One region of the Streptomyces sp. PKA51 genome, then DNA from elsewhere that is predicted to be linked to it. Evidence: riboswitches for the same ligand, from Rfam matches in the RefSeq annotation. Region 1 holds a riboswitch; each other region holds the start of a gene.
The links. A riboswitch is a leader RNA that binds a small molecule or an ion and turns the genes downstream of it on or off. The one in region 1 is predicted to bind cobalamin.

Region 1 (6,957 bases):
TGCTCGGGCAGGAGTGAGGGCGGTACGGTTCGCAGAGCGCCGGAAGGACGGAGAACCACGTGACCGCAGAGCACGTCGAGGAACCAGCCGAACTGATTCCGCGGCCCGAGATGACCTTCCCTGCCCTTCGGGCCGCACTGGCGCGGGTCGCCTCCTCGCGGCTCGCGGAGTTCCAGGCGGACCGTGACTCGGCGTTCACGGCGGCCACGCAGCACGCCTCGTTCACCCCGATCAGGGCCTTCCAGATCAAGTGGGCAACCGAGATCGAGATCGAGCGCCGGCCCGCCCTGGCCGCCCGCTACCGTGCCGCCCTGGATGCGGCGAACACGCTGGACCGTGAGGATCCGCAGTGGCGTGAGGCCATGGACGCGTGCATGGCCGTCCGTGACGAGGCCCGGGCCGCGGTAGCCCATGGCTGACGCCTGGGGATGGGAATACGACCCGGACTCCGAGTACGTCGTCGGCGGCATCGACAACCTTGCCTTCATCGCGAAGGTCGAGGAACGGGCCGACGAGCTCGTGCGCGCCGCCGCGGCGCTCTACCTCGACGGGGCGAAGTACACCGGTGCTTCGCCCCGTATGCAGGAAGAGACCGTCGACGCCCTGGGGATGTTCGTATACCAGGTCATTCCCCGGCATCAGCGCGTCTACATCCGCCAAGTCACGTTTCTCGGCTGCTGAACATCACCCCTCCGGGTACCGGCGCGGCGTCCAGACGATCTCTTCCGTGCCGTCCGCACCGCGCCGTACCCGGCGCGTCTGGGTCGAGCCGACGATCAGGAGCGTGCGCATGTCGACCTCCGCCGGGTCGAGCTCCCCGAGGGAGACGATGCGCACGCGCTCCGTCGGGCCGCCCACGTCGCGGGCCATGACCACCGGGGTGTCGGGCGTGCGGTGTTCCAGGAGCAGGTCGCGGGCCTTGCCCACCTGCCATACGCGGCTGCGCGAGCCGGGGTTGTACAGGGCGAGGACCAGGTCCGCAGCGGCCGCGGCGTGCAGGCGCTGGGCGATGACCTCCCACGGCTTGAGGCGGTCGGAGAGGGAGACGACCGCGTAGTCGTGGCCGAGCGGGGCGCCGGCGCGGGAGGCCGCGGCGTGGGCCGCGGTCATGCCGGGGACGACGCGGACGGGCACATCGCGGTAGGGGCCCTCGCAGGCCACCTCCAGGACGGCCGTCGCCATCGCGAAGACGCCCGGGTCGCCGGAGGAGACCACGGCCACCCGCCGGCCCTGGCGGGCGAGGTCGAGGGCGAACTCGGCGCGCTCGGACTCGACCTTGTTGTCGGAGGCGTGGCGCTGCTGCCCCGGGCGCACCGGCACCCGGTCCACGTACGTGCTGTAGCCGACGATGTCCTGCGCGGCCGCCAGTGCGCCGCGGGCCTCCGGGGTGAGCCACTGCGGGCCCGCCGGGCCGAGGCCGACGACGACCACCTCCCCGCCGTCCGCGACGGGGGGTGCGTCCACGCGGCTCGGCAGCACGGCCACCGAGAAGTACGGCACCGACTCCGGGTCGACGTCGGCCAGGCGGCCGGTGCGCTCGCCCGGCATCGTCGCCCGCTCCACGTACCGGGCCTCCGCCAGCCGGCCCGAGCGCTCGAGTGCGCCGCGCACGGCCGGGAAGGTGCGGCCGAGCTTCATGACGACCGCCGAGTCGGTGGCGGCCAGGCGGGCGGTCAGTTCCTCCTCGGGCAGCGTGCCCGGCAGGATCGTCAGCACTTCCTCGCCCTCCACCAGCGGCTCGCCCAGGCGGGCCGCCGCGGCGCTGACGGAGGTGACGCCCGGCACCACCTCGGTCGGGTAGCGGTCGGCGAGGCGCTTGTGCATGTGCATGTACGAGCTGTAGAAGAGCGGGTCGCCCTCGGCGAGAACGGCCACGGTGCGCCCGGCGTCGAGATGGGCGGCCAGCCGGGCCGCGGCCTCCTCGTAGAACTCCTCCATCGCGCCGCGGTAGCCGCCGGGATGGTCGGTGGTCTCGGTCGTCACCGGGTAGACCAGCGGCTCCTCGATGTGGCCGGGGCGCAGGTGGCGTTCGGCGATGGAGCGGGCGATGCTGCGGCCGTGCCGGGCGCTGTGGTACGCGACCACGTCCGCCTCGGTGATGCACTCGACGGCCCGCAGGGTCATCAGCGAGGGGTCGCCCGGGCCGAGCCCCACCCCGTAGAGCCGGCCGGTCGTGCTGGGCTTCTCGCTCACTCTTCCTCGCTCGCTATCGCGTTGATCGCGGCCGCGGCCATGGCGCTGCCGCCGCGCCGCCCCCGCACCACCAGGTACTCCAGCCCCAGGTCGTTGGCGGCCAGGGCGTCCTTGGACTCGGCCGCGCCGATGAAGCCGACCGGGATGCCCAGCACCGCCGCCGGGCGCGGCGCGCCCTCGGCCACCATCTCCAGCAGCCGGAACAGGGCCGTCGGCGCGTTGCCGACGGCCACCACCGCGCCGCCCAGCTTCTCGCGCCACAGCTCCAGCGCGGCGGCACTGCGCGTGGTGCCCATGCGGGCGGCGAGATCGGGCACGGCCGGGTCGGTCAGGGTGCACAGCACCTCGTTGTCCGCCGGGAGCCGCTTGCGGGTGACGCCGGAGGCGACCATGTTGGCGTCGCACAGGATCGGTGCACCGGCGCACAGTGCCTCGCGCGCCGCCGCCACCACCTGCGGGGAGTAGGAGAGGTCGCGGACGAGATCGGTCATCCCGCAGGCGTGGATCATGCGGACCGCGACCCTGGCGACGTCCGTCGGCAGCCCGCCGAGGTCCGCCTCGGCACGGATGGTGGCGAAGGACTGGCGGTAGATGGACGCGCCGTCCTTGTCGTAGTCGAACACTGTGCCCTCGTTGCCCTCGTTCATGTCGTGGTACGGGCCGCCGCCACCGCGCCGGCCAGTTCTGCCGCCGGCACCGTCACCGGCGGTGCCTCCCGCAGGCCGTCGCGCACGGTGACCTCGTAGGCCCCCTCGCCCGTCGCCAGCACGTCGACCCAGCGGCCGCCGGGGTGCCCGCAGCGCCGTTCGCACCCGGACCAGTACACCGGCAACGCCCCCGAGCCACCAGGGCGTACGGGCGCGAGCGCGGCGGCCGCGTCGGCGCGCACGTCGGCGAGCGCCTTCGCACAGCCCGGGCGGCCCGCGCAGGCCCCCGCGCGGTGCCAGGCGGACGCCGCGGACGTGACCAGCCCGGCCTCCTCGGCCAGGGCGGCCGGCAGCTGCGGATCCGTACCGGGCGCGAGGCCCGGGACGATGACGCCGCGCCAGGGTGTCACACGCAGCCCGCCGTCGCCGTACTGCTCGGCGAGGCCGGCGAGCAGCCGCCACCGGTCGGTGGTCAGCCGGCCCAGCGGGGCGGCCACCGACAGCGCAGGCCGGCCGCCGGGGCCGGGGACCACGCCCGGCTCGGGCGGGGCGCCGGGGGCGACCGCGACGGTGGCGGGGGAGGACGGGATGCCGGCGGCGTCCAGACGCCCGGCCAATTCGTCGGCCGAGGGCCGGTGTTCGGGCGGAAGCTCGCGCAGCCGCCAGGCGCGCGTACCGCTCGCGCGCTGCGCGGCGAGGAAGGCGGCGGCCGCCAGGGCCGCGGCCCGCGGGGCGTCCCGGTCGGCAATGCGCAGGCCGGGGCCGGCGGGGCCGAGGCAGAGCAGGGCACCGCCGGCGCTTGCGATCAACGTCACATCGGGGGAGAGGGCGACGATGTCGCCGCGCCCGTCGTCCAGTCCGAAGAGGAAACGACCGGAGAGGTCGGCAAGGTCCGGTTCGCCCGAGCACAGCAGACGGTCCAGTTCCCGGACCCACTGCCGGACGCGGCCGTCGCCGAGAGGGGAGGCCGCGACGTTGCGGATGCGGTCGTGACGGTCGGACGGCAGCAGGCCCGCGGCGCGCAACCGGGCCGCCAGGCCGGCACCGCAGGCGTCCGAGAGGCCGCGCAACTGGACGTTGCCGCGGGAGGTGAGGTCGAGGTGGCCGTCCCCGAGCGCCTCGGCGGCGTCCGCCAGCGCGGCGGCCTGGTGCGCCGTCAGCAGCCCGCCGGGCAGCCGCACCCGGGCGAGCGCCCCGTCGTCCGCGGCGTGCAGACGCAGGGCGCCGGGACAGGCGTCGGCGCGGTCACGAGCGGGCAGGGCGGGCATGCGGGGAGCATACCGACGGGTTGCGGCCTGCGGGGCTCCGCCCCCGGGCCCCGAACCGCGCTGCGCGCGGCCTCCTCGAAGCCGGACGGGCCGAAACCACCCCGCCTCGCTACTATGGCTGCGCCAGCGACGGCGACAGGGGAGGAAGCCGGTGCGATTCCGGCACGGTCCCGCCACTGTGACCACGGCCGAGTACGACGAGTACTCCGTGGGAAGTCAGGAACTCCCGCCGTCCTCCCACCGCCCGGGGCGCGGACCCCGAGGAAGGCCTGCCGTGATCCTGCTCCTGTCGACGTCCGACACCGACCTGCTCAGTGCCCGTGCCGCCGGCGGCCCGGTCCCCTACCGGCTCGCCAATCCCGCCCGGCTGCCGCTGGACGAGCTGCCCGGCCTCCTGGAGGGCGCCGATCTCGTCGTCGTCCGGCTCCTCGGCGGCATCCGCGCCTGGCAGGAGGGGCTCGACGTGCTGCTGGCCGGGCCGCGGCCGGTCGTCGTGCTCACCGGCGAACAGGCCCCCGACGCACAGCTGATGGAGACCTCCACCGTCCCCGTCGGCATCGCGGCCGAGGCCCACGCCTACCTCGCCCACGGCGGTCCCGCCAACCTGGAACAGCTGGCCCGCTTCCTGTCCGACACCGTGCTGCTGACGGGCCACGGCTTCGAGCCGCCCGCCGCCGCGCCCGCATGGGGCGAGCTGGAGCGCACGCCCAAGCCGGGGGCGGCCGGCCCGCTGGTGGCGGTGCTCTACTACCGCGCCCACCACATGAGCGGCAACACCGCCTTCGTCGAGGCCCTGTGCGGCGCGATCGAGGACGCGGGCGGCCGCGCCAAGCCGCTGTACGTCGCCTCCCTGCGCGCCCCGGAGCCGGAGCTCGTGGACGCGCTGCGCGACGCGGACGCCATCGTCACCACCGTGCTCGCCGCCGGCGGCACGCGGCCCGCGGACGCCTCGGCCGGCGGCGACGACGAGTCGTGGGACGCGGGGGCGCTGGCCGCCCTCGACGTCCCCATCCTGCAGGCGCTGTGCCTGACCGGCCCGCGCAGCGCGTGGGAGGAGAACGACGAGGGCCTCTCCCCGCTGGACGCCGCGACCCAGGTGGCCGTACCGGAGTTCGACGGGCGCATCATCACCGTCCCGTTCTCCTTCAAGGAGGTCGACGAGGACGGCCTGCCGGCCTACGTGCCCGACCTCGAACGCGCCGCCCGCGTCGCCGGGATCGCCGTGCGCCACGCCCGGCTGCGGCACACCCCGCCGGCCGAGAAGCGGCTGGCGCTCGTGCTGTCCGCCTACCCCACCAAGCACTCCCGCATCGGCAACGCCGTGGGTCTGGACACCCCCGCCAGCGCCGTCGCCCTGCTGCGCCGGCTGCGCGAGGAGGGCTACGACTTCGGCGACGAGGCCGTGCCGGGCCTGGAGTCGGGCGACGGCGACGAGCTCATCCGCGCCCTGATCGAGGCCGGCGGCCACGACCAGGAGTGGCTGACCGAGGAGCAGCTCGCCCGCAACCCCGTGCGCATCCCGGCCGCCGACTACCGGCGCTGGTTCGCCGCCCTGCCCGCCGAGCTGCGCGAGGCCGTCGAGGAGCACTGGGGCCCCGCGCCGGGCGAGATGTTCGTCGACCGCAGCCGCAACCCCGAGGGCGACATCGTGCTGGCCGCCCTGCGCCGCGGCAATCTGCTGATCCTCATCCAGCCGCCGCGCGGCTTCGGCGAGAACCCCATCGCCATCTACCACGATCCCGACCTGCCGCCCTCCCACCACTACCTCGCCGCCTACCGGTGGATCGCCGCCTCCCAGGAGGACGGCGGCTTCGGCGCCGACGCCATGATCCACCTGGGCAAGCACGGCAACCTCGAATGGCTGCCCGGCAAGAACGCCGGCCTGTCCGCCGCCTGCGGCCCCGACGCCGCCCTCGGCGACCTGCCGCTGGTCTACCCCTTCCTCGTCAACGACCCCGGCGAGGGCACCCAGGCCAAGCGCCGCGCCCACGCCACCCTCGTCGACCACCTCGTCCCGCCCATGGCCCGCGCCGAGTCCTACGGCGACATCGCGCGCCTGGAGCAGCTGCTCGACGAGTACGCCCAGATCTCCGCCATGGACCCGGCCAAGCTCCCGGCGATCCGCGCCCAGATCTGGACGCTGATCCAGGCCGCCCGCCTCGACCACGACCTCGGCATGGACGAGCGCCCCGACGACGACGGCTTCGACGACTTCCTGCTGCACGTCGACGGCTGGCTGTGCGAGGTCAAGGACGCCCAGATCCGCGACGGCCTGCACGTCCTGGGCGCCGCGCCCACCGGCGAGGCCCGCGTCAACCTCGTCCTGTCCATCCTGCGCGCCCGCCAGATCTGGGGCGGCACGAAGGCCCTGCCGGGCCTGCGCGAGGCACTCGGCCTGGACGAGTCGGCGGCGACCCGCACGACGGCCGACGAGGCGGAGGCCGAGGCCCGCGCCCTGGTGGAGGCCATGGAGGAGGCGGGCTGGGACCCGGCGGCCGTGCCCGCCGGGCACGGCGAACAGGTCGCCGCCGTCCTCGACTTCGCGGCCCGCGAAGTGGCCCCCCGCCTGGCGGGCACCACCGACGAGCTCGACCACGCCGTCCACGCCCTGGCCGGCGGCTTCGTCCCGGCCGGTCCCTCCGGCTCGCCCCTGCGCGGCCTGGTCAACGTGCTGCCCACCGGCCGCAACTTCTACTCCGTCGACCCCAAGGCCGTCCCCTCCCGCCTGGCCTGGGAGACCGGCCAGGCCCTGGCCGACTCCCTGCTGGAGCGCTACCGCTCCGACAACGGCACCTGGCCGCAGTCGGTCGGCCTGTCCCTGTGGGGCACGAGCGCCATGCGCACCGCCG
Region 2 (6,957 bases), on a different contig from region 1:
CGCCACGAAACCGGCCGCGCACCGGCGCGTGGGGGCAGCAGGGCCCACCGTCACAGCGGCTGACCGCACTGCAGATTCCAGCGTCCCGTACGTCCCGTGAGCACCGTCAGCGTCAGCGGGGCCACATCGAGCCGCCAGAAGACCGGCAGGGGCAGGCCGAGCGCGTGCACCATCGCGGCCCGGACGGCGGCGGGTTCCGCGACCGCCAGGATCCGGCCACTTCCGGCGGATGCCCCCTCGAGCCAGCCGCCCACCCGCTCCACCAGCGCCGACAGCGATTCGCCTCCGTGCGGGGCGGCGTCGGGATCCGACAGCCAGGCGGCCACGGAATCCGCCTCGCAAGCGGCGACCTCCTCCAGCGACCGTCCCCGCCAGCGGCCCACGTCGAGGTCGCCGAGCGCGGCCACCGGCTCGGTGCCGAGCCCGAGCGCGGTCGCCGTCTGCCGGCAGCGGAGGGAGGGTGCGCAGCCGTACCGGTCGGCCCGGGGCAGGGCGCAGGCGGCGGCGCGGGCCTGTGCCAGGCCGGCGGGTTCGACGGCGGCGCCGTCGTCGAACCGCGCCTGCCGCAGTGCCGCGTTCATCGCCGGCGATACGAACATCACCCGCACGGTCACTCTGTCTCCCCCTCGCTCTGTCGACATCCCGGCTCCCAGCAGACCACGGCTCCTACTGCGGGGGGCGCACGGGGTCGGGGCGCACTCCGTAGTCATCTTGGCCGATAAGCGGTACGGTCTCGTGGACATGACGACGGGGTGACGGAAGCCGGTGAGAGTCCGGCACGGTCGCGCCACTGTGTACCCGGACGCAAGCCCGGAAGTCAGACCCGCACGCCGTCGTTCAGGCACCCCTACACCCGGGACGCGTGTTCCCTCCAGGAGGTTCGGCCATGGCGCACTCTGCTGCCCCCGCATCCAGCTCTTCCGCCGCACCGGCGGTCACCCCCATCTCCCTGAAGGCGATCGCCCCGTGGGCCGCCTTCTTCGGCGTCCTCATGCTGATCCTGCTGTACTTCGTCGGCGCCGAGCAGGGCGCCACCGCCCTCTTCTCCGGCGAGGACGTGCACGAGTGGGTGCACGACGGACGCCACCTGCTCGGCTTCCCCTGCCACTGACGACGGCAGGAGGAACCTCCCGTGAATTCCGTCTCCGTACGGGCCCTGCTCGTACGCGGCATGCTCGCCGGCCTCGCGGCCGGCGTCCTCGCCCTGGTCGTCGCCTATCTGCTGGGCGAACCCCATGTTGACGCGGCCATCGCCTTCGAGGAGGCCCACAGCCACGACCACGGCGAGGAACTGGTCGGCCGCACGCTGCAGTCCACCGCCGGCCTCGCCACCGGCGTCCTCCTCTACGGCGTCGCGATCGGCGGCATCGCCGCCCTGGCGTTCTGCGTGGCGCTGGGCCGCATCGGCCGGTTCGGCCCCCGTGCCACGGCGGCGCTGGTCGCCGGCGGTGCCCTGCTGGCCGTCTACGTGGTGCCGTTCCTGAAGTACCCGGCCAACCCGCCGTCCGTCGGTGACCCGGACACCATCGCCAAGCGCACCACGCTGTACTTCCTGATGATCGCGCTCAGCGTCCTGCTGAGCGTCGCCGCGGTCGTCCTCGGCAGGCGGCTGGCTCCGCGCCTGGGCACCTGGTACGCCACGGTGGCGGCCTCGGCCGCGTTCCTCGTCGTGGTCGGCCTCGCCTACGCCTTCCTGCCCGCCGTCAACGAGGTGCCCCAGGACTTCCCGGCCACCGTGCTGTGGCAGTTCCGCCTCGCGGCACTGGCCGTCCAGGGCACCCTGTGGGCCGCCTTCGGCCTGTTCTTCGGCTACCTCGCCGAACGGCTCCTGGGCACCACAGCGGCCCCGGGCCGGCGCACCGAGGGAGCGGGGTCGCCCGCAGCGATCGGCTGATCCGGCCGGTCGACGTTCGGTAAGGGGCTCGTCGCCATGGCGACGAGCCCCTTACCGCGGGCGGCTGACGAGGCCGGCGGCGCTGTTCACCACGGCACTTCCCGGGCCTCGTCGGCGGGGGCCAGGCGCAGCTCGCGAGCACCGAGCGGGGCGAAGTACCGTTCCACGTCCGCATCGGTGACCTCGGCGAGCGTGGCGGGGGACCACCGCGGGGTGCGGTCCTTGTCCACGACCTGGGCCCGGATGCCCTCGACGAGGTCGTGCGAGGACAGCGCCGTGCAGGAGATGCGGTACTCCTGCTCCAGGACCCGCTCCAGCGAACCCAGCGCCCGGGCGCGCCGCACCGCGGCGAGGGCGACCTTCAGGGCGGTGGGAGACCGGCCGAGGAGCGTCGCGGCCGCCTCGCCGGCCGCCGGGTCGGCCTCGGCACGCAACCGCTCCACCACGCCCTCGACGGTGTCGGCGGCGTAGCACCGGTCGATCCACTCCCGCTGCGCCTCCAGCACGCCGGGCGGCGCCTCGCGCACGTACCGGGGGAGCACCTCGTGCACCGGGGCGTGCGCGAGGTCGGCCACCAGGCGCGGCAGCCGGTCGGACGGTACGAAGTGGTCGGCGAGCCCGCACAGCAGGGCGTCGGCCGCCCCCACCGCCGTACCCGTCAGGGCGAGATGGGTGCCGAGCTCGCCGGGGGCGAGCCCGAGGAGGTGGGTGCCGCCGACGTCGGGCGCGAAACCGATGCCGGTCTCGGGCATGGCGATACGGGAGCGCTCGGTGACGATCCGTACGCTGCCGTGGGCGGAGACGCCGACGCCGCCGCCCATGACGATGCCGTCCATCACGGCCACGTACGGCTTGGGGTAGTGGGCGATCAGGGCGTTGAGCCGGTACTCGTCCCGCCAGAACGCCGCGGAGGCGCGGCCGCCGCCGGTGCGGGCGTCCTCGTGGATGGCGCGGATGTCGCCGCCCGCGCACAGCCCGCGCTCGCCCGCCCCCGTGACGACCACCGTCTCGACGGCGGGATCCTTCTCCCATTCCGCGAGGGCCTGGTCGATGCGGGTCACCATGGCGTGGGTCAGGGCGTTGAGGGCCCGGGGCCGATTGAGGGTCAGGTACGCCGCGCGGCCCTCGGTGCGCAGCAGGACGTCGGTGTCGCCGGGGACCGTCATCGCCGGCCGCCCGTCAGGTCCCGGGCCACGATCGGAGGCATGATCTCGTTCGTCCCTTCCAGGATGCGGTGCGCCCGAAGATCGCGAACGATGGACGGCACGGCGAGCGCGAGCCGTAGGGCACGAAGGCCACCGCATGCCCGACGCGCCTCGCGTCAGCGGCGGTACCGTCCCGGATGCGCACCGGCTTCCCCGCACCGCGGATCTTGCCCCGAACATATAGTTGGACGTCCTACCAAGTCCAGCCCCTCAAGGGCCGGGCCGCCCCCGCCTTGGTCGAAGCAGGCAACCTCGGCCGCACAACGGGCCGCGGTTTCCACCGCCACGACCGGGGGTGAAGCCGTGCGCCTTGTGGAGGCGCGCTGAGTAGGGTCACCGCCATGACCAAGGCGAAAGGGCGATGGCCCAAGCCCGATCCCGACGGCAACGGCAACGGCGACGGCGACGTCGAGGACGTGACGCTGCTGATCCTCGAATGGCTGGGCGAGCACGGCATAAACGCCATGATCCGCATCGATGCCGAGCGCCTGCAGGAAGGGCTGCCGGCATGGACGTTCGCCGCCGGCGGGGTGCCGTGCTTCGCCCGGGCCTGGGGGTGGCGCGTCGACTGCGGGCCGTCGGTGGCCGATCGCGCAGTTCCCCGCGCCCCTTACGGGGCGCTGTGGGCTGGTGCAGTGCCCCGTCAGGGGCGCGGGGAACTGCGCGACAAGCCACGACGCACCCGCAGACGGGGTGCCGTGTCGCGCCCACGCGGCGGTAGCCGCAAATCGACACGGCCCCTTACGGGGCGCTGCACGATCCGCTGGACAGGCCCTGGCCCGAACCCAGTGGCGATCGACGCGGCGAGCGGCCGCGTTCGCTACCGGGCGGCTACTTCCACGTAGCGAGCGTCTCGCTGCGCCGTGTCCACGTGACGGTGGACGGCGCCTTCGCGTCGTCCGGTGCGACGAAGACGGCGCAGCCGCCGACGCTCGTTCCTGCGGGGGCTTTCTTGAACGTCGTGTGGTCGGCTCCGACGCATTTGTCGAAGTGGCCGGTGGTCAGGGGTTCGGTCGGGTCGCCCGTGGGTTCCATGGAGGGGAGGACGATCAGCTCCGTCAGCTGTGTGCCGTCGCTCCACACCTCGAAGTGCGAGGTCTCGTCGTTGTCGTTGCCCTCGGCCGTCTTCGTGAGTTTGAAGCGGACGTAGTAGGGGGTTTTGCCCGTGTATTTCGACGAGTCCTGGAGCAGGGTGAGGTCGGCGTGGGTGCCCTTTTCCACGCGTACGACGGTCACCCCGACGGTGCCGCTCCTGTCGCCGGCGACGGTTGCCTTCTCGCCGAACTTCAGGGTCTGCCCCGAGTCGGCGCAGCCGGCCAGGGCCAGTATTCCCACGGCAGCCGTCCACAGTGCCCGGCGCTTCATGTCGTCTCCCCAGCAGCATTGTTCTCGTGCCCGCCGGAGCCTACCCCTCGGCTGGGCATGCTCCGGACAACGAACGGCACCGGCCGATCCGCTGCCGTCCGTGACCGGCATACGAACAGCCCTGTGCGCAAAGGCGCTTCTCCCTCTAGGGTGGCGGTGCAGCTGGTTCGCCCCGTCCGCCAGGCGGGAGGCGTCGTAAGAGGGAACCCGGTGGGAATCCGGGACTGCCCCGCAGCGGTGAGCGGGAACGACCGCCGTCATACGCACTGGGTCCGGACGGGCCCGGGAAGCGACGGCCAGTAGGTGTCCGCCGGGAGGTGTTCTTTCCGGCAGGCGTGCCCGCGAGTCCGAAGACCTGCCGCTGCCCGCGTGCGAGCCTTCGTGCGCGGCCATCCCGGTGACCTCGAGGGCGGGTCGGCGTACACAGGCGTACCGCAGCGGACGGATCCACGTGACGACGGTGGTGTCCCGGGCGGGTCTGTCGTCACCCCTTCGCGCCCTCGTCGGGCACCGGGCTTTCCGGGAGAAACTCGCGAAGGAGAGTTCCGTGACCAGCACGTCCGCAGCCGCGGCAGCACGCGCCGCCGTGCTCGGCTACCCCCGTCAGGGGCAGGGCCGTGAACTGAAGAAGGCGATCGAGGGCTACTGGAAGGGCGAGGTCACCGCCGACGCCCTGCACCGGACGGCCACCGCGCTGCGCCGCACCAACTGGCTGCAGCTCGCCGACGCCGGCGTCCACGAGGTGCCGACCGGCGACTTCTCGTACTACGACCACGTCCTGGACACCAGCGTCATGGTCGGCGCGATCCCCGCCCGGCACCGGGCCGCCGTCGAGGCCGGCGCCCTGGACGGGTACTTCGCCATGGCCCGCGGCACCCAGGAGGTGGCGCCGCTGGAGATGACCAAGTGGTTCGACACCAACTACCACTACCTCGTCCCGGAACTCGGCCCCGACACCGTCTTCACCGCCGACTCCACCCAGCAGGTCACGCAGCTGAAGGAGGCCCTCGCCCTCGGCCTCGCCGCCCGCCCCGTCCTGGTCGGCCCGGTCACCTACCTCCTGCTGGCCAAGCCCGCACCCGGCGTCGACGCAGGCTTCCCACCGCTGACTCTGCTGGACCGGCTGCTGCCCGTGTACGCCGAGGTCCTCGCCGATCTGCGGGCCGCCGGCGCCACGTGGGTCCAGCTGGACGAGCCCGCCCTCGTGCAGGACCGCACCCCGGCCGAGCTGAACGCCGTCGCCCGCGCCTACCGCGAGCTCGGCGCCCTCACCGACCGCCCGCAGCTGCTGGTCGCCTCCTACTTCGACCGTCTCGGCGAGGCCCTGCCCGTCCTGGCCAAGGCCCCCGTCGAGGGCCTCGCCCTCGACTTCACGCGCCCCGCCGCCGCGGGCCTCGACGACCTCGCGGCCGTCGGCGGCCTGCCCGGCAAGCGCCTGGTCGCCGGCGTCGTCGACGGCCGCAACGTGTGGATCAACGACCTCGAGAAGTCCCTGGCCACCCTCGGCACCCTCCTCGGCCTCGCCGACCGGGTCGACGTCGCCACCTCCTGCTCCCTGCTGCACGTCCCCCTCGACGCCACCGCCGAGCGGGACATCGACCCGCAGATCGTCCGCTGGTTCTCCTTCGCCCGTCAGAAGGCCCGCGAGGTCGCGATCCTCGCCAAGGGCCTCGCCCACGGCACCGACTCCATCGCCGCGGAACTCGCCGCCAACCGCGCCGACCTCGCCTCCCGCGCGAACTCGGCGATCACCCGGGACCCGGCGGTGCGCGCCCGCGCCGCCGCCGTCACCGCCGCCGACACCCACCGCTGCCGGCCGTACGCCGAACGGGCCGCCGCCCAGCGCGCCCACCTGGGCCTGCCGCTCCTGCCGACGACCACCATCGGCTCCTTCCCCCAGACGAGCGAGCTGCGCACCGTCCGCGCCGACCTGCGCGCCGGACGCATCACCACGGCGGCCTACGAGGAGCGCATCGAGGCGGAGATCCGCGAAGTGATCTCCTTCCAGGAGAAGACCGGCATCGACGTCCTCGTGCACGGCGAGCCCGAGCGCAACGACATGGTGCAGTACTTCGCCGAGCAGCTCACCGGCTACCTGGCCACCCGGCACGGCTGGGTGCAGTCCTACGGCACCCGCTACGTCCGCCCGCCGATCCTCGCCGGCGACATCTCCCGCTCCGAGCCCATGACCGTCCGCTGGACCCGCTACGCCCAGTCGCTCACCCGGCGCCCGGTCAAGGGCATGCTCACCGGGCCCGTCACCATGCTCGCGTGGTCCTTCGTCCGCGACGACCAGCCGGCGGCCGACACCGCCCGGCAGGTCGCCCTCGCCCTGCGCGACGAGGTCGGCGACCTGGAGGCCGCCGGCACGTCGGTGATCCAGGTGGACGAGCCCGCCCTGCGCGAGAGCCTCCCGTTGCGCGCCGCCGACCACGCCGCGTACCTCGCCTGGGCCACCGAGTCCTTCCGCCTGGCCACGAGCGGCGTCCGGCC
Region 3 (6,957 bases), on a different contig from region 1:
CGGCGCACGACCTCGACCCGCTCCTCGGTCTCGCGCGAGGCCGCGACCTCGACGGTCAGCCCGAAGCGGTCCAGGAGCTGCGGGCGCAGCTCGCCCTCCTCGGGGTTCATGGTGCCCACGAGCAGGAAGCGGGAGGCGTGACGGACGGAGACGCCCTCGCGCTCGACGGAGGAGACACCGGTGGCCGCCGCATCCAGCAAGCTGTCCACGAGGTGGTCGCCCAGCAGGTTGACCTCGTCGACGTAGAGCACGCCCCGGTGGGCCGCGGCCAGCAGACCGGGCTCGAACGCCTTGACGCCCTCGCCCAGGGCCCGCTCGATGTCGAGCGAGCCGACGAGCCGGTCCTCGGAGGCGCCGACGGGCAGCTCGACCATCCGCGCGGGGCGCACGGCACGGTCGGCGCCCGCGTGCGGCCCGTCCGGGCAGTGCGGGTCCGGCGCCGCCGGGTCGCACGAGAACCGGCAGTCCGCGACGGTCTCCACCTCGGGCAGCAGCGCCGCGAGCGCCCTGACGGTGGTGGTCTTCGCGGTGCCCTTCTCGCCGCGCACCAGGACACCGCCGATCGACGGCGAGATCGCGTTGAGCAGCAGACCCAGGCGCATGTCGGCCATGCCGACGACGGCGGTGAAGGGGTAGACGGACGAGGACATCAGCGGTTACCTCCCTGGTGGGGACGGGTCAGGGGCGGCGCCCCGGGCGGTATGAACGGCACTGCGGCCGGCACCCCGTCCTCGATGAGGCGCAGCAGCGCGTCCGTGTCCGCGTGTTCCTCGATCAGATCGCCGAGCCGGTCGAGCTGTTCCTCGCGCAGCGCGGCGAAGGACGTGCCGGGCGCGGGGACGAACGCCCGTCCGGCCGCCTTCGCGACCTCGCGCAGGAACGCCCGGCGGAAGCCGTCGCTCTCCAGCGAGCCGTGCCAGTGCGTGCCCCACACCGCGCCCACCCGGCAGCCGTCGAGGAACGCTTCGTCCCCGCCGCGTACGTCCGCCACGCCGTGGTGGATCTCGTACCCCTCCACGGGCTCGCCCAGGGCCGTGCCGACCGGCCGGGCCAGGGTCTTCTCCACCGCGAACCGCACGTGCACCGGCAGCAGGCCCAGCCCCTCGACCGTGCCCGCCCGCGACTCGACCTCGTCGTCGATGCGCTCGCCCAGCAGCTGGAAGCCGCCGCAGATGCCCAGGACGGGACGGCCCTGCGCCGCCCGCCGGACGAGGGCGTCGGCGAGCCCGCGCGTGCGCAGCCACTCCAGCGCCCGTACGGTGCCGCGCGTGCCCGGGACGACGACCAGGTCCGCGTCGGCGAGCTCCTCGGGGCGGTCCACGAACCGCACGACGACGCCCGGTTCGGCCGCCAGCGCGTCCACGTCGGTGAAGTTCGACATCAGCGGTACCGCGCACACGGCGACCCGCAGGATGTCCGCGCCGTGCGGCGGGGCGACGACGGACTCGCGGACCGTGCCGCGCAGGGAGACCCGCAGGCCGTCCTCCTCGTCGATGCCCAGGCCGTGGGCGAAGGGCAGCACGCCGAACGTCGCCCGGCCCGTCAGGTCGCGCAGCATCTCCAGGCCCGGCTCCAGCAGCGTCACATCGCCCCGGAACTTGTTGACCACGTAGCCCGCTATCAGCTCCTGGTCCTCGGGCGAGAGCAGCGCCGTCGTCCCGAAGAAGGACGCGAAGACACCGCCGCGGTCGATGTCGCCGACCACGACGACGGGCAGGCGCGCGGCCCGGGCCAGACCCATGTTGACGATGTCGGAACGGCGCAGGTTGATCTCCGCCGGACTGCCGGCGCCCTCGCAGATCACCGCGTCGTGCGTACGCCGCAGCTCGGCCAGGCACTCCGTCACCGTGGCGAACAGCTGCTCCTGGCGCCCCTGGTGGTAACCGCGGGCGCTCAGCTCGCCCACCGGCCTGCCCATCAGCACGACCTGGCTGCTGCGGTCGCTGCCGGGCTTGAGCAGCACCGGGTTCATCAGCGCACTCGGCTCGACGCGCGCCGCGGCCGCCTGCATGGCCTGCGCCCGCCCTATCTCCGCGCCCTCGCGCGTCACGAACGAATTGAGCGACATGTTCTGCGCCTTGAACGGCGCGACCTTGACGCCCTTGCGGGACAACCAGCGGCAGATGCCCGCCGTCACCACGCTCTTGCCCGCGTCCGAGGTGGTCCCGGCCACCAGCAGGCTCCCGCCCCGCGGTTGCGATGTCACCGGTTCCTCGCTTTCCCAGTCCTCGTCGTCCCGGCCCTCAGAAGGCTGCCCACTGCCCGGCCCCCGACCGCACAGCCCAGCGCCAGCAGCGACACCCGGCGCGAGAGGCGCACCGCGCGCTCGATGTCTCCGGTGCGCACGGCGCGCAGCTCCGCGCCCAGGACGGGCCGGTGCTCGATGCGGCCGCCGTACGCCAGCGTCCCGCCCAGACGTACCCCCAGCGCCCCCGCGAACGCCGCCTCGACCGGGCCGGCGTTGGGGCTCGGGTGACGGTGCGCGTCCCGCCGCGCCACCCGCGCGGCACCGCGCGGATCCGGCGCGGCCAGCACCGCCAGGGCCGCGGTCAGCCGCGCACCGGGCCAGCCGACGACGTCGTCCAACCGGGCCGACGCCCAGCCGAAGCGGCGGTGGCGCGGCGACTTGTGACCGACCATCGCGTCCAGCGTGTTCACCGCGCGGAAGCCCACCAGGCCCGGTACGCCCGCGAGCGCGCCCCACACCAGGGCGCCGACGACGGCGTCCGAGGTGTTCTCGGCCACCGACTCCACCACGGCCCGGGCGATCTGCTGGGCGTCCAGCGACGACGGGTCACGGCCGCACAGATGCGGCAACCGCTCCCGGGCCACCTCCAGATCACCGGCGGCCAGCGCCCCGCCGATCGCCCGGGCCTCCCGGGCCAGCGACGTCCCGCCGATCACCGCCCAGGTGACGGCCGCCGTCAGGGCGACGTCCGCGCCCCGCCGGCCGCGCACGGCGCGGGCCAGCAGTGCGGCGCCCGCCACGGTGGTACCGGTGCACACGGCGGCGTACAGCGCACCGCGTCCGCGGTCGTCGCGCCACCAGCGCTGCTCCAGGGCGTGGGCAGCACGCCCGAACGCGGCAACAGGGTGCCCCCTGCGGGGGTCACCGACAACCAGGTCGCCCAGGAATCCGAGGGCGGCGCCGCAGGCGAAACCGCGACAGGGCATGGCCGATGCGTGTCCTCACTCAGGGTCCTCGCCCTGGCTCGACGTGACCGGCGACCAGAGTCTCCTGGCTCCCGGATCCGCATCGCCCCCGGCCTTCCGGCTCGCGCCGTGGCCCTATGGGTGGGGGGACACTCCCCGGTGACAGTGGCGGGACCGCGCCGGATTCGCACCGGCTTCCTCTGCTGTCGCCGTTTGGCCCGGGCAGTCCACCATGGGCCCGGAAGGCCCGTCAACTCGCCTTCCGGGGCTCCGCCCCGGACCCCCCGGGAAACGGGGAAATGGGGGCACCTCCCAGCGGTAGCTGGGGGAGGGACCGGGGCAACAACCCCCGTCCCGCCCTCCGCGGAAGCGGCGTCGTGTCAGGCCACGATCAGCGAGATGCCGTATCCCACGGCCGCGGCGCACAGCGCGAAGCACGCGTACGCGCCCGTGCGCGCCAGCGCGCCCGAGGCCGCCGTGCCGCCGGTGGCGTCCGCCTTGCGCGACGTGCCGACGATGCCGAGCGTGAACAGGCCCACGAGGCCGACGGTCACCACGAGGCTGACCCCGAAGACCTCGGCGAAAGCTGCCCAGTCGATGTGCATGGTGTCTCTTCCTCCGTGCCCGGCGCTCAGCCGGTCGTCGCGGGGGTGGGGGCGGGGGCGGCGGTGGGGCCGGCCGGCGGCGGGGCGACGGCCTGGAGGGCCGCGGTGACCACGCCGACGGGCTCGGCGGCGGGGGCGGCGATGCCCTGCGGCTCGTTGAGGTCGTTGACGTTGTCGTGGGTGACCGGCTTGCGGCGCGAGGCGGCCCAGATGCCGCCGCAGACGGCGAGGCCGAGGACGGCGACGGCGGTGACGCCCCAGGTGCCCTGGTCGGCCAGGAGGGCCGCGCCGGCGGCGACGAGGCCGGCGGCCGGCAGGGTCAGGCCCCAGGCCGCGACCATGCGGCCGGCGGTCGACCAGCGCACGACGCCGCCCTTGCGGCCGAGGCCGGCGCCCATGATCGAGCCGGAGCAGACCTGGGTGGTGGAGAGGGCGAAGCCGATGTGGGAGGAGGCGAGGATCACCGTGGCGGCGCCGGTCTGGGCGGCGAAGCCCTGCGCGGGCTTGATGTCGGTGAGGCCCTTGCCGAGCGTCTGGATGATGCGCCAGCCGCCGAGGTACGTGCCGAGTGCGATGGCCAGGCCCGCGGAGACGATGACCCACATCGGCGGGTCGGAGTGCGGGGCGACGACGCCGCCGGCGACCAGGGTGAGGGTGATGACGCCCATGGTCTTCTGGGCGTCGTTGGTGCCGTGGGCGAGGGAGACCAGGGCGGCCGAGGCGATCTGGCCGGCGCGGTAGCCCTTCGCGGTGTCGCGCTCGTCGCGGCCCTTGGCCAGGCGGTAGGTCAGGCGGGTGGCGACGGTGGCGGCGATGCCGGCCACGATCGGTGCGGCGACCGCGGGGATGAGCACCTTCATGACGACCTTGTCGGCGTTGACCGCGTGGAAGCCGACGGAGGCGACGGTGGCACCGATGAGGCCGCCGAAGAGGGCGTGCGAGGAGCTGGAGGGCAGGCCGGCCAGCCAGGTGAGCAGGTTCCAGACGATGGCGCCGACGAGGCCGGCGAAGATCACTTCGGGCCGGATGCCGGCGCTCTCATCGATGATGCCCCCGGAGATCGTCTTGGCGACCTCGACGGACAGGAACGCACCGACGAGATTGAGGACGGCCGACATGGCGACCGCGGTCTTGGGCTTGAGCGCTCCGGTGGAGATGGTGGTGGCCATGGCGTTGGCCGTGTCGTGGAAGCCGTTCGTAAAGTCGAACACCAAGGCCGTGACGATCACGATCCCGATGAGAAGCGTGATGTGTTCCATTCACCCAGGCAATCAGTTCGATGGTCAGTACGCGGCGACCGTAGGGACTCAGGGTGAACGGAAGGTGAACGGGGTCGCGAGCGCCGGCGAAGGCGTCCGGAGGTGGAGATCGATGATGCTGTCCGAACCGTCCCCGCAGATCCCCGGACAAGGGGGCCCGCTCCCCGACGGCATCGCCCGTACCTGGGCGGATGTGGTCTCCACGGCCCGCCGCGCCGCCGCCGACCGGCTGGTGGTGGGCACCTCGGGGAACGTCTCCGCGAGGGTCGGGGACGTGGTGCTCGTCACGCCCAGCGGCGTCCCGTACGACCGGCTGGGCCCCGCCGACGTCGTCGGCGTCGACCTGGACGGCCGGCAGGTGCTCGGCACGCTCGCCCCCACCAGCGAACTGCCCATGCACCTGGCCGTCTACCGCGCCACCGGCGCCGCCGCGATCGTGCACACCCACGCCGTGCACGCCACGGCCGTCTCCCTGCTGGTCGGCGAGCTGCCCGCCGTCCACTACATGACCGCGGCCCTCGGCGGCCCGGTGCGCGTGGCTCCGTACGCCCTGTACGGCACCGAGGAACTGGCCGGGCACGTGCTGGCCGCCCTCGACGGCCGCACCGGCTGTCTCCTGCGCAACCACGGCACCCTCACCTACGGCGACACCCTCGACCGGGCCTACGACCGCACCGCCCAGCTGGAGTGGATGTGCCGGCTGTGGCTCACGGCATCCTCCGTCCCCGGCGGCACCCCGGCCCTCCTCTCCCCGGACCAGCTGGCGCAGGCGGCGGAGAAACTCTCCGGCTACGGCCAGGAGCCGTAGTGCGCCCGCCCACTGGCCGGTGGCGGCGACGCCGCCCACACTGGAAGGCGTGAGCGCCCGCCGAGCGGCCGCGTGGGCCGCAACCACACTGATCGGTCTCGGCGCAGCCGCCGTCGCCGCCGGCCGCTACGCCGGCGACGCCGCCCTCAAGGCCGCCCCGGGCCACCCGCTGCCGGGTGAGCCCCGGCTCACCGTGCACGACGTGGAGTCCGGCACCGTCACCCTCACCCGCACCCCGGCCGCGCTGCGCCCCGGCACGTACGGCCTGGCCGGCCGCCGGGTGCACGCAATCGTCGGGCCGGTCGTCCCGGACGTCTCGCATCCGCACGACTGCGTGGTGCGGCGCCTGGAGAAGGTGGTCAGGGGCAGTCTGCAGCCCGGCGACCGGGTCCGCCTCACCCCGCAGCTGCACACCGGCACGCCCCGGGACGCGCTGGGCATCGACCACGACGACGTGACGGTGCCGGGCGAGCTGGGGCCGCTGCCCGCATGGTTCGTGCCGGGCGGCCGCGACACGTGGGTGATCAGCGTGCACGGTCCGTTCGCCGGCCGCGAGCACGCCATGGTGCTGATGCCGTTCCTGCACCGGCACCGCCTGCCGGTGCTCGCCGTCACCTACCGGGGTGATCCCGGAGCCCCGCGCCAGGCGCACGGAATCAGCCACTTCGGTGCAAGGGAGTGGCGGGATGTGGACGCTGCTGTCCGCTACGCGGTGGCTCACGGCGCCCGCCGCGTGGTGCTGCACGGCTGGTCGACCGGGGCGACGATGGCGCTGCTGGCCGCCGTCCGCGAGGCGGAGGGCGGCTCCGGCCCGGAGCTGCGGGGGCGCGTCAGCGGGCTCGTCCTGGACGCCCCGGTGCTCGACTGGCCCGCCCTGATGGCGGCCCTGTCGGTCCACCGCGCCCCGGCGCCGCTGATTCCGCTTGCGGTCCGGGCGGCCGAGGGCCGCCTCGGTCTCGCCCCCGACGGACTCGCCCGGGCCGCCGACCCCGGCCCGCTCCGGGTGCCCGTCCTCGTCCTGCACGGCACCGAGGACACCCTCGCGCCGCTGGAGCGCTCCCGTGCGCTCGTCGCCCGCAAACCGGAGCTGTTCTCGCTGCAGACCGTGCGCGGCGCCGGCCACGCCGGGGCC

Region 2: linked by a shared signal. The riboswitch ahead of metE (5-methyltetrahydropteroyltriglutamate--homocysteine S-methyltransferase) and the one ahead of cobN (cobaltochelatase subunit CobN) in region 1 are both predicted to bind cobalamin.
Region 3: linked by a shared signal. The riboswitch ahead of AC27L3_RS19355 (cobalamin biosynthesis protein) and the one ahead of cobN (cobaltochelatase subunit CobN) in region 1 are both predicted to bind cobalamin.

The regions. Positions count from the first base shown of each region.
Region 1 is NZ_BAAJPZ010000002.1:194,684-201,640, reverse strand. It holds gene alaS (alanine--tRNA ligase) at 1-17, shown strand, start outside; gene AC27L3_RS03320 (hypothetical protein) at 60-419, shown strand; gene AC27L3_RS03315 (hypothetical protein) at 412-681, shown strand; gene AC27L3_RS03310 (precorrin-2 C(20)-methyltransferase) at 685-2,193, opposite strand; gene AC27L3_RS03305 (precorrin-8X methylmutase) at 2,190-2,840, opposite strand; gene AC27L3_RS03300 (cobalamin biosynthesis protein CobG) at 2,837-4,108, opposite strand; cobalamin riboswitch at 4,216-4,347, shown strand; gene cobN (cobaltochelatase subunit CobN) at 4,383-6,957, shown strand, end outside.
Region 2 is NZ_BAAJPZ010000033.1:18,696-25,652, reverse strand. It holds gene AC27L3_RS28395 (histidine phosphatase family protein) at 51-599, opposite strand; gene AC27L3_RS28390 (CbtB domain-containing protein) at 887-1,111, shown strand; gene AC27L3_RS28385 (CbtA family protein) at 1,133-1,894, shown strand; gene AC27L3_RS28380 (enoyl-CoA hydratase/isomerase family protein) at 1,981-3,060, opposite strand; partial or broken gene AC27L3_RS28375 (hypothetical protein) at 3,057-3,161, opposite strand; gene AC27L3_RS28370 (hypothetical protein) at 3,441-3,944, shown strand; gene AC27L3_RS28365 (hypothetical protein) at 3,931-4,464, opposite strand; cobalamin riboswitch at 4,602-4,841, shown strand; gene metE (5-methyltetrahydropteroyltriglutamate--homocysteine S-methyltransferase) at 5,012-6,957, shown strand, end outside.
Region 3 is NZ_BAAJPZ010000012.1:161,098-168,054, forward strand. It holds gene AC27L3_RS19345 (putative cobaltochelatase) at 1-650, opposite strand, end outside; gene AC27L3_RS19350 (cobyric acid synthase) at 650-2,173, opposite strand; gene AC27L3_RS19355 (cobalamin biosynthesis protein) at 2,203-3,174, opposite strand; cobalamin riboswitch at 3,233-3,353, opposite strand; gene AC27L3_RS19360 (hypothetical protein) at 3,534-3,758, opposite strand; gene AC27L3_RS19365 (inorganic phosphate transporter) at 3,785-5,017, opposite strand; gene AC27L3_RS19370 (class II aldolase/adducin family protein) at 5,130-5,825, shown strand; gene AC27L3_RS19375 (alpha/beta hydrolase) at 5,875-6,957, shown strand, end outside.